DNA from 3 places in the Gracilibacillus thailandensis genome. Region 1 is predicted to be linked to each of the others. Evidence: riboswitches for the same ligand, from Rfam matches in the RefSeq annotation. Region 1 holds a riboswitch; each other region holds the start of a gene.
What was found. Region 1 has a riboswitch for S-adenosylmethionine ahead of GH715_RS11010 (methionine ABC transporter ATP-binding protein). Riboswitches for the same ligand answer to the same signal wherever they lie in the genome.
Positions count from the first base shown of each region.

Region 2: linked by a shared signal. The riboswitch ahead of GH715_RS05835 (PLP-dependent aspartate aminotransferase family protein) and the one ahead of GH715_RS11010 (methionine ABC transporter ATP-binding protein) in region 1 are both predicted to bind S-adenosylmethionine.
Region 3: linked by a shared signal. The riboswitch ahead of GH715_RS00710 (phosphoadenylyl-sulfate reductase) and the one ahead of GH715_RS11010 (methionine ABC transporter ATP-binding protein) in region 1 are both predicted to bind S-adenosylmethionine.

Region 1 is NZ_WJID01000032.1:27,685-32,719, forward strand. It holds gene GH715_RS11000 (DUF3231 family protein) at 5-1,009, opposite strand; gene GH715_RS11005 (SIMPL domain-containing protein) at 1,811-2,479, shown strand; SAM riboswitch class I at 2,624-2,730, shown strand; gene GH715_RS11010 (methionine ABC transporter ATP-binding protein) at 2,819-3,844, shown strand; gene GH715_RS11015 (methionine ABC transporter permease) at 3,837-4,505, shown strand; gene GH715_RS11020 (MetQ/NlpA family ABC transporter substrate-binding protein) at 4,536-5,035, shown strand, end outside.
Region 2 is NZ_WJID01000014.1:9,158-14,192, reverse strand. It holds gene GH715_RS05850 (ABC-F family ATP-binding cassette domain-containing protein) at 1-717, opposite strand, end outside; gene cls (cardiolipin synthase) at 1,401-2,843, opposite strand; gene GH715_RS05840 (Hsp20/alpha crystallin family protein) at 2,926-3,381, opposite strand; SAM riboswitch class I at 3,536-3,647, shown strand; gene GH715_RS05835 (PLP-dependent aspartate aminotransferase family protein) at 3,723-5,035, shown strand, end outside.
Region 3 is NZ_WJID01000001.1:163,145-168,179, forward strand. It holds gene GH715_RS00690 (sodium/glutamate symporter family protein) at 1-911, shown strand, start outside; gene GH715_RS00695 (PH domain-containing protein) at 997-1,611, shown strand; gene GH715_RS00700 (DUF2200 domain-containing protein) at 1,781-2,134, shown strand; gene GH715_RS00705 (aldo/keto reductase family protein) at 2,333-3,277, shown strand; SAM riboswitch class I at 3,398-3,511, shown strand; gene GH715_RS00710 (phosphoadenylyl-sulfate reductase) at 3,582-4,310, shown strand; gene GH715_RS00715 (assimilatory sulfite reductase (NADPH) flavoprotein subunit) at 4,370-5,035, shown strand, end outside.

The DNA of each region.
Region 1 (5,035 bases):
ATTATTATTCTTTTGAAGACAGGTCTTCTCGGTCAACCGCTTCTGGTGGTTGTTCCATCCAACCATTATCAATCATAATATTAGCACCGTCTTCTACATAAAGTGAAACATCCATTAAACATCGTCCATACAATGTTCCGATATCCCTTCTTCCGTTCAGTGAAGCACCATTGGCATATTCTCTGATTTTCATGGAGAACATGTCTATTTTATGATAAACCATCAGTTTATCTGAGAATGCCGGCGTAATCGATGTAGTTACTAAATGGTCTATAAGCGATGGCGCAGGAACATTATCTTTATGCAGTTTGCTTGAAAACATTTCAATATGTTTTTGATTGATATTCTTTCCTCTCTCTAAATACGTTCTAACTTTTTCATTTCTTGCTCCCTGACTAAAGCCTATAATGAGCGCTTTACTTGTAATATCGTTGTTAATGTTACCATAAAGGTGAGCAATCTCTAGTCCATGGAGAGGACGAACGTCTCCCAAAAAACCATTCAAAAAGTGTTGTTTTTTAATAAAATCAACTTTTTCAGGAACGGGTATGGTTGGTGAATTCATTAATTCTCCTTTTACTATTAATACGTCATCGACTGCAGCCATTAATTGGGCAGTTTCACTAAGAGCATTAAGGAAAAACTTTCTTACATCTTTCCTTGTAACCAAAGGAATAGCAGCGCTATAAATACTCATCCCCGCTTTCCCTAAATATTTCAAATAATGGAGATAAAACTCATCGTAAAATAACCTTGGTGCACCCAAGTTAACGTCATCATCGGTAAATCCAACTGGGATTGGAAAGTTCGCCTGATTAAATATTTGTTTGATATCTTGATTAAGTGAATGAGATAAATTCAAAGCTTGTTCTAAAACTTTTTTAATATCCACATCACCCACATGTTTAAGATAGTAGCTAAGTACACACTTGCCCATGGTATTCCCATTATAAACTGCCCAAAGTTTTCCCATTTCGGCTGCTGTTAGTTGTGATTTATCTGTTTCCATAACCTATCATTCCTTTTGTAAATACTATGTCTAAAATTCTTGGTTTAATATTATCTCTTCTTCCGAAACAATGAATCAAGAGCTACTGGCTAATAATTGATATCTAATTAAGCAAGTAATAATTTTTTTCACCCTGAGCATTTTTAGCCCCCTCCGAAATGGGAAAGAGGTATTTCTGAAGGCGATACCCCTGTCGCTATACCATGAAAAGAAGCTAATGGGTATAGTTTGGTCCATCTATGTTAACAGTGGGTGTGCCGTTTATTTTATTCTTGGAAACCGTATATTGATTGCAATACCCAATGTACTGGTTATTTGTATCTGTAAGTGCGCATACATTAATCATTAGTTGAACAATTATCTTTTTATCCATTACTTTAATATTAGACTATATAATTTTCATTTGTTTATCATCTGCCCTGAATGTAACGGTTTTAACATACTGTTTTTTCCCACGTGAAATTTTCATTAATGGAGGTTAATTTAATAGGAGTTCATACTGTGGAAAATCCGTATCAACATTGCATAGCACGTTTTTTAGGTGTTTTTTCAAAATCCACTTTTATCTTTAGCTGTTTTTATACTCTTTATACTTCTGATATGCAAGACGTTTATCAAAATAGATCTATTCCCTATATTCTCCACTGCTTTGCATTAGTTGTGCGGTTTTTTTACTACGAAAAGCAAGTCCCGATTATCTCGACTAGTTATTTCTCAGTTTCTTTTTTAGTATGAAAAAGCATGTATTCACCTTATTCCGAATAAAGTAGAAGTAATAATAAACAAGAAAAGGTGAAAACAATGTATTATGCTAACCCAAATATAAGGTCTCATTCACAAGTACGTCAGACTGATTATTCGATACTAGTAACAGGCGATGGTACGGTGTCAGTTGAACCAAATCAAGCAGTGGTTACCCTTGGCGTTATAACAGAAGATTCCAATCTCCAAAAAGCGCAACGCGAGAATGCTGAGTCTACCAACAACATTATTCAAGCACTGCTTCAAGAGAATATCCCCCGTCATCATATCCAGACATATGATTACCGGATGGATATTCAGTATGACTATGATGAAGGCATTCAAATTTTTAGAGGTTATCGTGTAACGAATTTGTTAGAGGTTATTATCGAACCAATTGACAAAGTTGGACTAATCATTGATACAGCCGTTGATTACGGTGCAAATACTGTCCGTAACATTCAATTAACGGTAGCAAATCAAGATCGATATTATCTAGAAGCGCTCCAAAAAGCGGTGGAAAATACGCAGATAAAAGCTAGCATTATTGCGCAGGAGTTAGGTGTAAGCATTAGTTCTATTCCGTATTCCTTAAAAGAAATTTCCAGACGTGAAGAAAGTGAAAGCCGACCAGTAGTTTTAGGAGTTTCCACAGACAGTCTTATCACCCCTATCGAACCAGGTAGACTAGCGATTAAAGCTAAAGTGGAAGCTGAATTTCGTTATTAGGTACACTCGATGCTCTCCCTATCTATTTCTTGCACTCACAAACTCTCCTCCTCTCCAAATTTCTGAATAGTTTTACTTTTTCAAAAAGAATTGACGAATGTCATCCGTGATGATATTATATTGGTTATGAATTGTATATGAAAGCTCTTATCAAGAGTGGTGGAGGGAATGGCCCTATGAAACCCGGCAACCGTCAGTTTACACTGATAGGTGCTAAATCCATCAAAGCGTTATGCTTTGAAAGATAAGAGGACAACGAATAATCATCCTTTCTGTCCTCTTAGTGCAGAAAGGTTTTTTTATGTGTTTACGATATTGTAAACGAAGGAGAGTGAAAGAATGATTCGCATAAAAAACTTATCGAAACTTTATCAAACAAAAAAACAACAAGTGCAAGCTGTCGATAATGTTTCACTTAATATAGAACAAGGCGAAATATTTGGCGTTATTGGTTATAGTGGTGCTGGTAAAAGTACTTTCGTTCGATTAATTAATCGATTAGAGGAGCCAACCAATGGCTCGGTTGTTATCCATGAGAAAGATATTACCAAAATGTCAACGAACCAATTACGTAAAAAACGCCAAAAAATAGGTATGATTTTCCAACATTTTAACTTGCTATGGTCTCGAACCGTTTTCGATAACATTGCATTTCCACTTGAAATCGCTAGTGTTTCGAAAACAGAGCAAAAAAAGAAAGTACAAGAGTTAATTAATCTTGTTGGACTTGCAGGAAAAGAGAATGCTTATCCATCACAATTAAGTGGTGGACAGAAGCAACGTGTAGGGATTGCTCGAGCACTTGCCAATGATCCTGAAGTATTACTTTGTGATGAGGCGACTTCAGCGCTAGATCCTGAAACTACCGATGATATCCTAGATTTGTTAGTATCTATTAATAAAAAGTTAAACCTAACTGTTATATTAATTACACATGAAATGCACGTTATTCAAAAGATTTGTCACCGTGTTGCTGTAATGGAAAATGGTAATGTTGTGGAAACAGGTGACGTACTAGATGTTTTCGTAAAACCACAATCAAAAACGACCAAACGATTTGTACAGCAACTCAATCCTTTAGAATACGAAAAGGAAAACTTAGTAGAATTTATTAATGACAAGGAAGATAGTGAGGTTGTCAAATTACACTTTATAGGAAATAATGCAAAACGCGCAGTTATTAGTGAAGTAGCTAAGAAATTTGATGTTGAGATAAACATTTTACAAGGATCGATTGCGCCAACACAGGAAGGGGCATATGGTACCCTATATGTTGAAATAAATGGTGATAAAAAAATCTTAGAGGAGACTATTACTTTTCTAGAAGGCACCGGAGTGGAAGTAGAGGTGTTAAGACATGTTTGAGCAATTATTTCCAAATGTAGTAATGGATGATATGTGGCAAGCTACTTGGGAAACACTATACATGACCATTTTTGCCGGTATTGGTACCTTTGTTCTTGGGATTATACTTGGATTATTGCTTTTCCTAACTGACCAAGGTAACCTTTGGCAAAATAGATGGATAAACTTTATTTCGGCAACTATTGTTAACGTATTTCGAGCAATACCATTTATTATATTAATTTTATTACTTTTCCCTTTTACTGACTTTTTAATTGGTACAATTCGTGGTTGGAAAGCGGCGTTACCTGCTTTAATTATTGGATCAGCTCCTTTCTACGCACGTCTTGTCGAAATCGGTTTGAAAGAAGTGGATAAAGGGGTTATCGAGGCTGCGAAATCTATGGGAGCAAAAGCTTCTACGATTATTTTTAAAGTATTATTACCTGAATCGATGCCAGCGATTATTTCTGGGCTTACCGTTACATTAATTGCCCTAATCAGCTATACAGCGATGGCAGGTGTAATTGGTGCTGGTGGATTAGGTGACCTTGCTTATATGAAAGGTTTCCAACGCTGGGATTTTGATGTAGTATTTCTCTGTACTGTATTTATTGTAGTTATCGTGTTTGTTGTTCAATTTATTGGGGATTTCCTATCCAAAGTGATAGATAAAAGATAAAATTTTAAATTTAAGAAGGGATGATCTATTGTGAAAAAACTAATTATTTTTTTACTTACAGCATTACTGTCTTTAGCACTTGTAGCATGTGGTACAGCAGACAATGAGGAAGGTGCAGAAGACACTAGCAATAGTGAAGAAAACACAGAAGAAACTAACGATGAAGGTGCAACTGAAGAAAATGAAGAGTTAACAAAGATTGTTGTTGGGGCGTCAGCAGTTCCTCACTCTGAAGTACTTGAACAAGCTGCACCATTATTAGAGGAACAAGGTATCGAGCTTCAAATTGAAACATATCAAGAATATGTACTACCAAACCAAGACTTAGATAGTGGATTATTGGATGCTAACTATTACCAACATACGCCATTCTTGGAAACTGAAAAAGAACAAAAAGGTTATGACTTTGTCGACCTTGGTGGAGTTCACATTGAACCAATAGGATTTTACTCTAAAAACGTTGAAAGTGTAGAAGATATTGAAGAAGGAACAACCATTATTATGAGTCGTAATGTTCCAGACCATGGTCG
Region 2 (5,035 bases), on a different contig from region 1:
ATTGCCTTCATATGTATATAAGTTACCCTTATCCAACTCAAAAATACGGTTGGTAATTCGGTTAAGAAAATAGCGATCGTGTGTAACAAGCAAAATAGCTCCCTGATAAGTTGGTAAATATTCTTCGAGCCATTCGATCGTATCGTTGTCAAGATGGTTGGTTGGCTCATCAAGTATCAGTAAATCTGCTGGTTGAATTAAAGCTTTGGCTATTGCTACACGTTTACGTTGACCGCCAGAAAGATTTTCGGTTTTTTGGTCAAACGCCGGAACTCCTAATTTGGTTAGGATTGTTTTAGCAACAGTCATGGCGTCCCATGCTTCGATTTGATCCATTTTTTCCTGCATTTTCAAAAGTTGATTTTGCATGGTTACATTTTCAGGATCTCTTTCTAAAGCTAATACGGCTGATTCGTATTGTCGTAAGGTGACCATCATTTCAGCATCACCATAATATATTTGATTTAGCACCGTGTCCCCATCCATTAACTGCGGATCTTGATCTAGGTATTCTATTCGGTAATCGTTTGGGTGATCGATCATGCCGGATTCTGCTTGATCGATACCTGCTAATACTTTTAGCAAAGTGGATTTCCCTGTACCATTAACCCCTATTAAACCGATACGATCGCTGTCTGTAATCGAAAACGATATCTCGTCAAACAATACTTTCTCACCATACGTTTTGACTAGATCCTCTACTTTAATCGTGCGCATTGTATCTATCCTTTCTAGTTAAGAAAAACTAAGCAAAACCTCCACGTTCCTTTACGTTCACCTGATTCCTAGTCGATATATACTGCGAAGTAATGTGGTAGATGTGCGGTCACCTAAGAGATAATATATCGTGATGACAACTACCACTCCGGCTGCCCACTTCCCTTTCCGTGGGTTTGCCCTTCAGCTAACTTTTTCGAGCAAAAACCGCTCGAAAAAGTGGATCTTCAGGTCAAACAGGTCCCACAGGAGTGGAAGTGGGCGGCCTTCGTTAAGATATGCTCCACAACGCTTATCCGAAATCAGCTAGTCGATTTCTCCACCATATGTAGCGTAGGGTACGACTATGCTAAAGAGGCATTCACACCCAATTAGTACTGTAATAAAACAGAAAAATTTAGTTCCATAAAGTTCATTTCTTTCTATAATTAGGGAACAAAAATAGCGTAGGCAGAATACGGAGACTCCTGTGGGACAGCGAGAGCTGAAGATCCACTTGGTGAAGCGCCTTTCTTCACCAAGTTAGCTGAAGCCGAGCCCACGGAAAGCGCAGTATTCTGCCGGAGCGGTTTACATGCACTCTCTAAGTCAAGAATGATGGTAGAAAGCAATTCCTTGTCCTCGTTACTGCGCAGTTTATGTTTTTTGTACAGCAAATTGATTCTGTTTCTTTGTCCGAATTTCTACAAAATCGGTGAAATCAATCTTGAAATAGACTCTTTAAAACGAATCCATAAGGAACGTTGTTGATAGAGAGAATATGTAAGATTGGTTACGTGCTCCATATCTTTTTCAAATTCATCAACTAGCATTTCTGCCATCGTTTCATTATATAAAAAAGCATTTACTTCGAAGTTAAGACGAAAACTTCGCACATCAATATTTGCCGTTCCAATCGATGCTATTTTGCTATCGACTACTATCATTTTAGCATGCAGGAAACCTTTTTGATAAATATAAACGGTTGCTCCGGCTTTTAACATTTCCCCGATATAGGAATAGGTTGCCCAGTAAACAAAGGGGTGATCCGGTTTGTTCGGGATCATTATCCGAACGTCCACACCTGACAGACAGGCAATCTTCAAAGCATCCAACAGGCTTTCATCTGGGATAAAATAAGGCGTTTGTATAAAAATATAATCTTTTGCTGACATAATCATTTTTATATAACCATGTTTTATCTGTTCCCATTCGGAGTCCGGACCACTTGAAACAATTTGCATGCCGACATTACCAGCAGGGACAGGTATATAATAACGTTCATTATATTCAATATCATGACGGGATGCCTGATTCCAGTCCAGAATAAACCGTGTTTGCAAATGCTTCACCGCGCTACCGGTAATGCGCAAATGCGTATCGCGCCAATATCCAAATCGCTTATCTTTCCCCAGATATTCATCACCAATATTAAAACCACCTATATAGCCGACTTTGCCATCAATAATAACCAGTTTACGGTGGTTACGGTGATTGATCTTTAAATTAACTTTCGGAATCAATGGTGGGAAAAATCCTTCAACCTCTGCCCCCGCATGCCGCATTTTTCGAATTAACTTTCTGCTTAACGTTCGGGAACCTAAATCGTCATATAAAAAACGGACTTCGACTCCTTCTTTTGCTTTTTTTATCAACGCATCTGCCAAGCGGGAACCGAGATGATCAGATCTAACTATGTAATACAGTAAATGAATATGATCGGTCGCATTTTCGATATCTTCCAATAACGAATTAAACTTTCGATTGCCATCAGTAAATATGTTAACTTCGTTATCCTGTGAAAAGATGGCATCATTATTCCGTAAATGCAAGTAAAATAAATCTTTGTATTGATACATCCTAGGATCATTAATAAAGAAATCTCCATTTTCAATGTCTCGCAATTGATGCTGTACAGCGGTTTTGACACCTAGCTTGCTTTTGGTATCCCATGTAAAAATCGTTTTATTACTTAATTTCCGACCAAAAATAAGATATAAGATAAAACCAAAAATTGGGATGAACGTCAAGACCATAATCCAAGCCCATGTAGCAGTAGCATTTTTGCGCTCTAAAAAGATAATGGTTAAAGATAAAAGAATATTAAAAATTAAGATAAAACTAACGACTAGTTGTGTAATCTCCACATGAAGCCCTCCCTTCCCTTGACACCTTACACACTATAAATATAGCACAATTATGACCAAGCTAATAGCAATCGCTATCAGCTTAGTCGATCGTAATCGAATCATTGTCTTTTTTCGTTTTAGGACCTCTAATTTCTAACACTCCATTTTGGAAGCTTGCTTTGGCTGTTCTTTTATCAACTGCATATGGCAATGTAATGGTGCGCTCGTTACGATGCTGTCTTCTTTCCTTATGATAATAATGATACGATTCATCATACTGTTCGGTTTCCTCAAGATGATCTATCATTACTGTAATTTGATTACCAACTATACGCAGTTGTATTTGCTCTTTTTTTAGACCTGGCAAATCGACACGAACGATCCACTCTTGCTCTGTTTCAGCAACATCCACAGGAATTTGTTTTGGTACTTTTGCTTGTTCAAAAAAACTATCGATTGTTTCCATCACATTGCGTGTCGGTTTTTCGTAAAGAAACGCATCTAATTTCTTAATGAAGTCTTCTCCCCACTCTGGGATTCCACCTTTCTGTGCCATTTTGCTCACTCCTTTCTAATAAAATTCCCACTTTATTTTATGCATCTAGGTGACAAATGATCCTGTCGTTAATTTTTATTAATATTCTGATTTTTTATTGACGGTTTCCAATATATAACTTATAATAAGTACAATTGAATTGTATAAGTAGTAACTCTTATCTAGAGTGGCAGAGGGAATAGGCCCTATGAAGCCCGGCAACCGTCAGTTTGAACATCAAATTGAAAAGGTGCTAAATCCTACAGGTTCAACCTGAAAGATAAGAGGAGGACAACTAGTATTTTCAACCTCTTCTTACCTTTTGTTAAGAAGAGGTTTTTTATTTTTAAGGAGGGTACATAATGACAAATTCGTTCCAATTTCCAGGTAGTGAAACCAATCTATTACACGGAGGACAACAAGTAGACCCTGCAACAAATGCCCGTGCTGTTCCAATCTATCAAACTACGTCTTACGTATTTAATGATACGGAACATGCACAGAATTTATTTGCTTTAGCAGAAATGGGCAATATTTATTCTCGGATTATGAATCCTACAGTCGATGCGTTCGAACAACGTATTGCCCTGTTAGAAGATGGCGTAGCGGCAGTCGGGACAGCATCTGGTGCATCTGCTATCACGTTAGCTATTTTAAACCTTGCTAATGCAGGGGACGAAATTGTTGCAGATAGTAATTTATACGGTGGTACTTTCAATTTGTTTAACAAAACATTACCTAAATACGGTATTGACGTGAAATTTGTAGACGGAACAGATCCAGAAAATTTCCGAAATGCGATTACACCTAAAACAAAAGCAATTTTTGGTGAAGTAATTACAAACCCTAGTTTGAATGTATTTGATATTGAAGCTGTCGCTGATATCGCACATGAACAAGGTGTACCATTAATTATAGATAATACTTTCGCAACGCCATATGTATGTAAGCCGATCAGTTGGGGTGCTGATATCGTAGTACACTCCGCAACTAAATGGATTGGCGGCCATGGGACATCGATCGGTGGCATTGTCGTAGATAGCGGCAGATTTAATTGGAATAATGAACGATTCCCTGGCTTCACTGAACCTGATGAAACATATCACGGTATACGTTTTGGAATTGATATTGGACCACCTGCATTTGCCATTAAATTGCGGGTACAATTATTACGCGATATCGGTCCATCTTTAAGTCCACAAAATGCATTCTATTTCTTACAAGGACTAGAGACGTTACATTTACGTATTGAGCGCCATAGTGAGAACACGAAGGCTGTTGCAAATTACTTAGAAAACCATCCGCAAGTTGAATGGGTATCTTATCCTGGTCTTGAAAATCATCCATCTCACCAATTAGCAAAAAAATATTTGTGTAACCATTTTGGCTCTATTATCGTCTTTGGTATAAAGGGTGGTAGAGAATCAGGTCGTCAAGTGATAGATAATATTAATCTATGGTCTCATGTGGCCAACGTTGGTGATGCAAAATCATTAATAATTCATCCTGCATCTACTACACACCAGCAGTTAAATGAAGAAGAATTAGAGTCTTCTGGTGTTAAAGAAGAATTAATTCGTTTGTCTGTCGGAATTGAAACGGCAGATGATATTATTGCAGACCTGGATCAGGCAATTGCAAAAGCAACAAATAGTGAACCGACGATCCAGCCAAA
Region 3 (5,035 bases), on a different contig from region 1:
GGGAAGCATTAGGAGTTACAGGCGGGGGTAATCTCGGACTGACAATAGCCGGGATTGGTTTCATCTGGGCTACTGTAATCGGAATTATCATGATGAATCTATTAGCCAAAAGATTTTCCTTCCAATCTAAGGACATGCCAGTGAAGGAAAATACTAAATTAATAGAGAAAATCGAGCCAGATGAAATTCCATTAGGAGATGCTAGCGATAAACTGACGTTCCAGATCGCTTTAATAGGTACGATTTATTTTATCACGTATCTTACTATTTATGGCCTTAACGACTTACTTCAACCAATTGGCACTTTCGGTGAAACATTAGGGCAGCTCTTGATTGGTTTTCATTTTATTATCGGCAGCTTATATGCCGTACTATTTCGAATGATATTAAATAAACTCAAGGGTAAGGGCATTAAACTTGAACATACACCGAATAATTACTTGTTACAGCGGATCGCTGGATTCTCATTCGATTATATGATCGCAGCTGCTATTACCGCTATTTCGATATATACTTTACAAGATTACTTTGTTCCGGTATTACTAATCACAACCGCTGGCGGTCTGGTGACGATTCTTTTCTTTGTATGGATTATTCCAAAAGTATTTCCAGCTGATGCTTTACCAAACATCTTAGGTTTTTACGGGATGCAGACTGGGACGATTTCAACCGGCATGGCCTTAGTCAAAGCGGTTGACCCGAAATTCCAATCCAATACGACCGATAATCTTGTAATGGGTAGTGGAACAGCACTATTATTTGGATTTCCTTTATTGTTGATCTTAAATATACCGATTGTCGGTTATGTTCAAGATCGACCAATTATGTATCTTTACACAATGATTGCATTAGTATTTTATTTTGCTGTATTATTAGCTGGATTGTTATGGCGTGTAAGAAAAAGCAACTAGACGTGCTAATATGACAAATAAAGTGCTAGTTTCGTTGTTTATGAGGTATAATAGGAGAAGTAAACATATTAGGAGGTAGATTTCCATGTTCAAAAAAATTGCTAGTGATGCATTAGGTTTAAGTGACATAGGAAAGATCATCGCCCCAGAGGACTTTGACAAGACCGAGTCTGATGATTATGTATTACACGAAGAGAACGAGCGGATTCACTTTTTGATCAAGTCAAAGTCAGATGAATACTGTTTCACCAATCGTGCCTTAATTCATCTTGATGGTGAAAAAGCGACTAGTAGTAAGCGCAATATTTTTCGCTATGACTATTATCTTTACCCTATTAAAAATGTTTCCGTTGAAACTGCTGGTACGATCGACTTAGACCTTGAGATCAAATTTTCACTTGGAGGCCAGCCGATTTCTGTTGATATTGACAAAAAAGAAGGCGAAGCGATTGCGGACTTGTATAAATCGTTAGTAACTATTTCACAAATCCAAGAGGAAAATGACAGAATAAAAGAATTTGCCAAAGATAGCTTGCAAACTTCACAGTCCTTGTTTACAGATAATCGATTCCATGATGGCAATGTTTCTAGTGAATTTGAAAAAGCAACTAAATTCGCATTTGATTGGTTTAATTCCACCTATAATGAAAACACAAGAAAAGACTTTGGAGACATATTTGATAAATATATTCAGAATTAGAATAATGACCGCATGCATAAAAATTGATTGAATGCATGCGGTTGATTTACGATGTCCAAGCATTTAATACAGCGGAACAATTAATAGCTTAGTGAGTCACTGTGTTAGGTTTTGTCCGATTATTTTTCGTGATAAAATAAAGAAAACCATAAAACAGAGGATGTGTATGATGACCAAACATAAAATCTATACAATGAGCTTCGCAAGTGTCTATCCCCATTATGTTAAAAAGGCAGAGAAAAAAGGACGAACGAAAACAGAAGTCGATGAAATCATCCGTTGGTTGACAGGATATAGCCAGGAAGAGTTAGAAGAACAACTGGAAAAACAGACAGACTTTGAGACCTTTTTTGCGGAAGCTCCCCAATTGAACCCTTCGCGGGCAATGATCAAAGGTGTGGTTTGCGGTGTCCGGGTAGAAGACATCGAAGAACCAACGATGCAGGAAATTCGCTATTTGGATAAGCTGATCGATGAATTAGCAAAAGGAAAAGCAGTGGAGAAAATTTTGCGAAAATCTTAATGTTAAGTAGATAAGTGATTACTTTGGTAGAAATGATGAAATATCTGTATAGTATGACCACCGAAGGTTTACCGCCTCTGATCATTAGCAAAACTTATCAGGGTGACACAGATAATTTCATTTCAAACAGATTATTCGCTTCTCTTCTCTTGTTCCTTTATAATATTGTAAACGCTTAATAACAGAAGGTTATAGTTCATGCAATATCGTCAGTTAGGAAAAACCGGTCTGAAAGTAAGCGAAATTAGTTTAGGCAGTTGGCTTACATATGGTGGGTATGTCGAGGAAAGGAATGCTGAGGCTTCCATCGATAAAGCCTACGACCTCGGGATTAACTTTTTTGATACAGCCAATGTCTACATGCGTGGGGAAGCAGAGAAAATTGTAGGAAAAGCTTTAAGAAAATATCCACGCAGTTCCTATGTCCTTGCCACAAAAGTATTTGGCAAAATGGGCGATGGCCCCAATGATCAAGGTCTTTCCCGCAAGCATATTATGGAGCAATGTGATGCCAGCTTGCAGCGGTTAGGACTTGATTACGTCGATGTTTATTATTGTCACCGTTATCACGCTGATACACCACTAGAAGAAACGTTACGCGCATTGGATGACCTTGTACGTCAAGGAAAAGTATTATACATCGGTGTCAGTGAATGGACAGCCGAACAAATGACAGAAGCCGTCCACCTTGCTGACAAAAAGTTGTTAGATCGCATTGTTGTCAATCAGCCAAATTACAGTATGCTTCATCGCTATATCGAGAAAGAAGTCATCCCTGTAAGCGATAAGCACGGCATCGGCCAGGTTGTCTTCTCCCCACTTGCCCAAGGTGTATTAACAGGAAAATATAAAAAAGGAGAAGCAATTCCTGAAGATAGTCGCGCCGCTCAAAAAAACTTAGATTTATCTCGTGTATTAACCGAGAAGAATCTAGAACGGGTAGAAGCATTAAAAGCAATTGCAGCGAACGAAAACTTGTCATTAGCACAATTAGCGATTGCCTGGATCCTGCGTCAAGACAACGTATCTAGTGCTCTTATCGGTGCAAGTAAACCGGAACAAATTGAAGAGAACGCCAAAGCTTCTGGTGTTAAACTCTCCCAAGAGACGATTGCTAAGGTCGAGGATATTTTAAATCAGTAAAAGTACCTATACCAAGTAATTCCTAGTTACTTGGTATTATTTTTTACAATTTTTACAATAGATTCATTGACTTTTACATTAATAATGTATACTATGTTATTAAACGGACAATAAATGGAATTCTTATCCAGAGAGGTGGAGGGGCAGGCCCTAAGAAACCTCGGCAACAGGTTAGAAAGATAACACTGTGCCAAATCCTGCGGGACAGCATAAACTGAACCCGAAAGATAAGAAGGAATGATTACACATTGCTTACCTTCTTATCAAACGATAAGAAGGTTTTTTAATGAGGAGGAAGCAACACATGCTGACTTATGAAAATTTTTATGACAGCCCGTTGAACAATGAGACTCCCGACCAACAAGATCCTACCAAAGGAGCTCTAAAGATCCTTGAATGGGCTTATCAAACGTATGGCAATTCTTTAGTCTATGCCTGTAGTTTTGGAGCAGAAAGTATGGTATTAATTGACATGATTGCAACTGTCCAACCAGATGCTAGATTAGTATTTTTAGATACTGGTTTGCATTTCCAAGAAACATATGACCTGATTGAAGAGGTTAAAGAACGTTATCCGTCATTAGATATCGTTATGCAGAAGCCTTCCCTCACTGTTGATGAACAACGAGAACAATATGGATCAGCGTTGTGGAGCAGGAACCCTGATCAATGTTGTTACATTAGAAAAGTTAAACCATTGGAAGACGCACTGAGTGGAGCAACCGCCTGGATTTCAGGATTAAGAAGGTCACAATCTCCAACAAGAGCCAACACCAACTTTATTAACAAGGATGACCGTTTTCAGTCCATTAAAATTTGTCCATTAATTTATTGGTCCTGGGATGATGTGTGGGAATATATTGAGCAACATCAATTACCTTATAACAAGCTGCATGACCAAAATTACCCTAGCATTGGTTGTATACCATGTACCACACAAGTTACAGATGCGGATGATGAACGTTCAGGACGGTGGGCCAACTTCCAAAAAACTGAATGTGGACTACATGCTACACCACAATCAACGAAGTGATTATTTTTTATAGCCAAACTCAAGTAAATCTATCGGATTAATTAAAAGAGGTGAAAATGTTGACATTACAAGTAGTAAACAGTCCGTTTGATGAAAAACAGACGGAAATATTGAATCAAATTTTGCCAACACTGACAGACGCACAAAAAAATTGGCTAGCTGGATATTTGGCCGCTTCTCAGTCTCAATCATCACAAAGTGTTACACCGGTTGAACAACCAGCGCCTACACAGGTTAAAACCCGAACCGTCACCATTTTATACGGATCGGAAACGGGTAACAGTCAAGAACTAGCAGAGCAATTATCCAAACAGCTAAAGGATATGCAAAGAGACGTAACCGTTTCTGCCATGGATGACTTTAAACCAAAGAAACTAAAAGAAGCAGAAGATTTACTCATTATTACGGCAACTCATGGCGAAGGAGATCCACCTGACAACGCGATTCAATTCCATGAATTTTTACACAGCCGGAAAGCTCCTAAACTGGAGAATGTTAATTTCTCCGTTTTGTCTCTTGGTGATGAGTCCTATGAGCATTTCTGTCAGACTGGTAAAGATTTTGATAAACGGCTAGAAGAATTGGGTGCAACTAGAATTCATCCACGTGTTGACTGTGATGTCGATTACGAAGAACTTGCTGACGAGTGGATATCAGAAGTAATCGGCATTCTGAAAAAAGATGCCGGAAACAACGCAGAAACCGTCGACACGCAGCCAACCCCT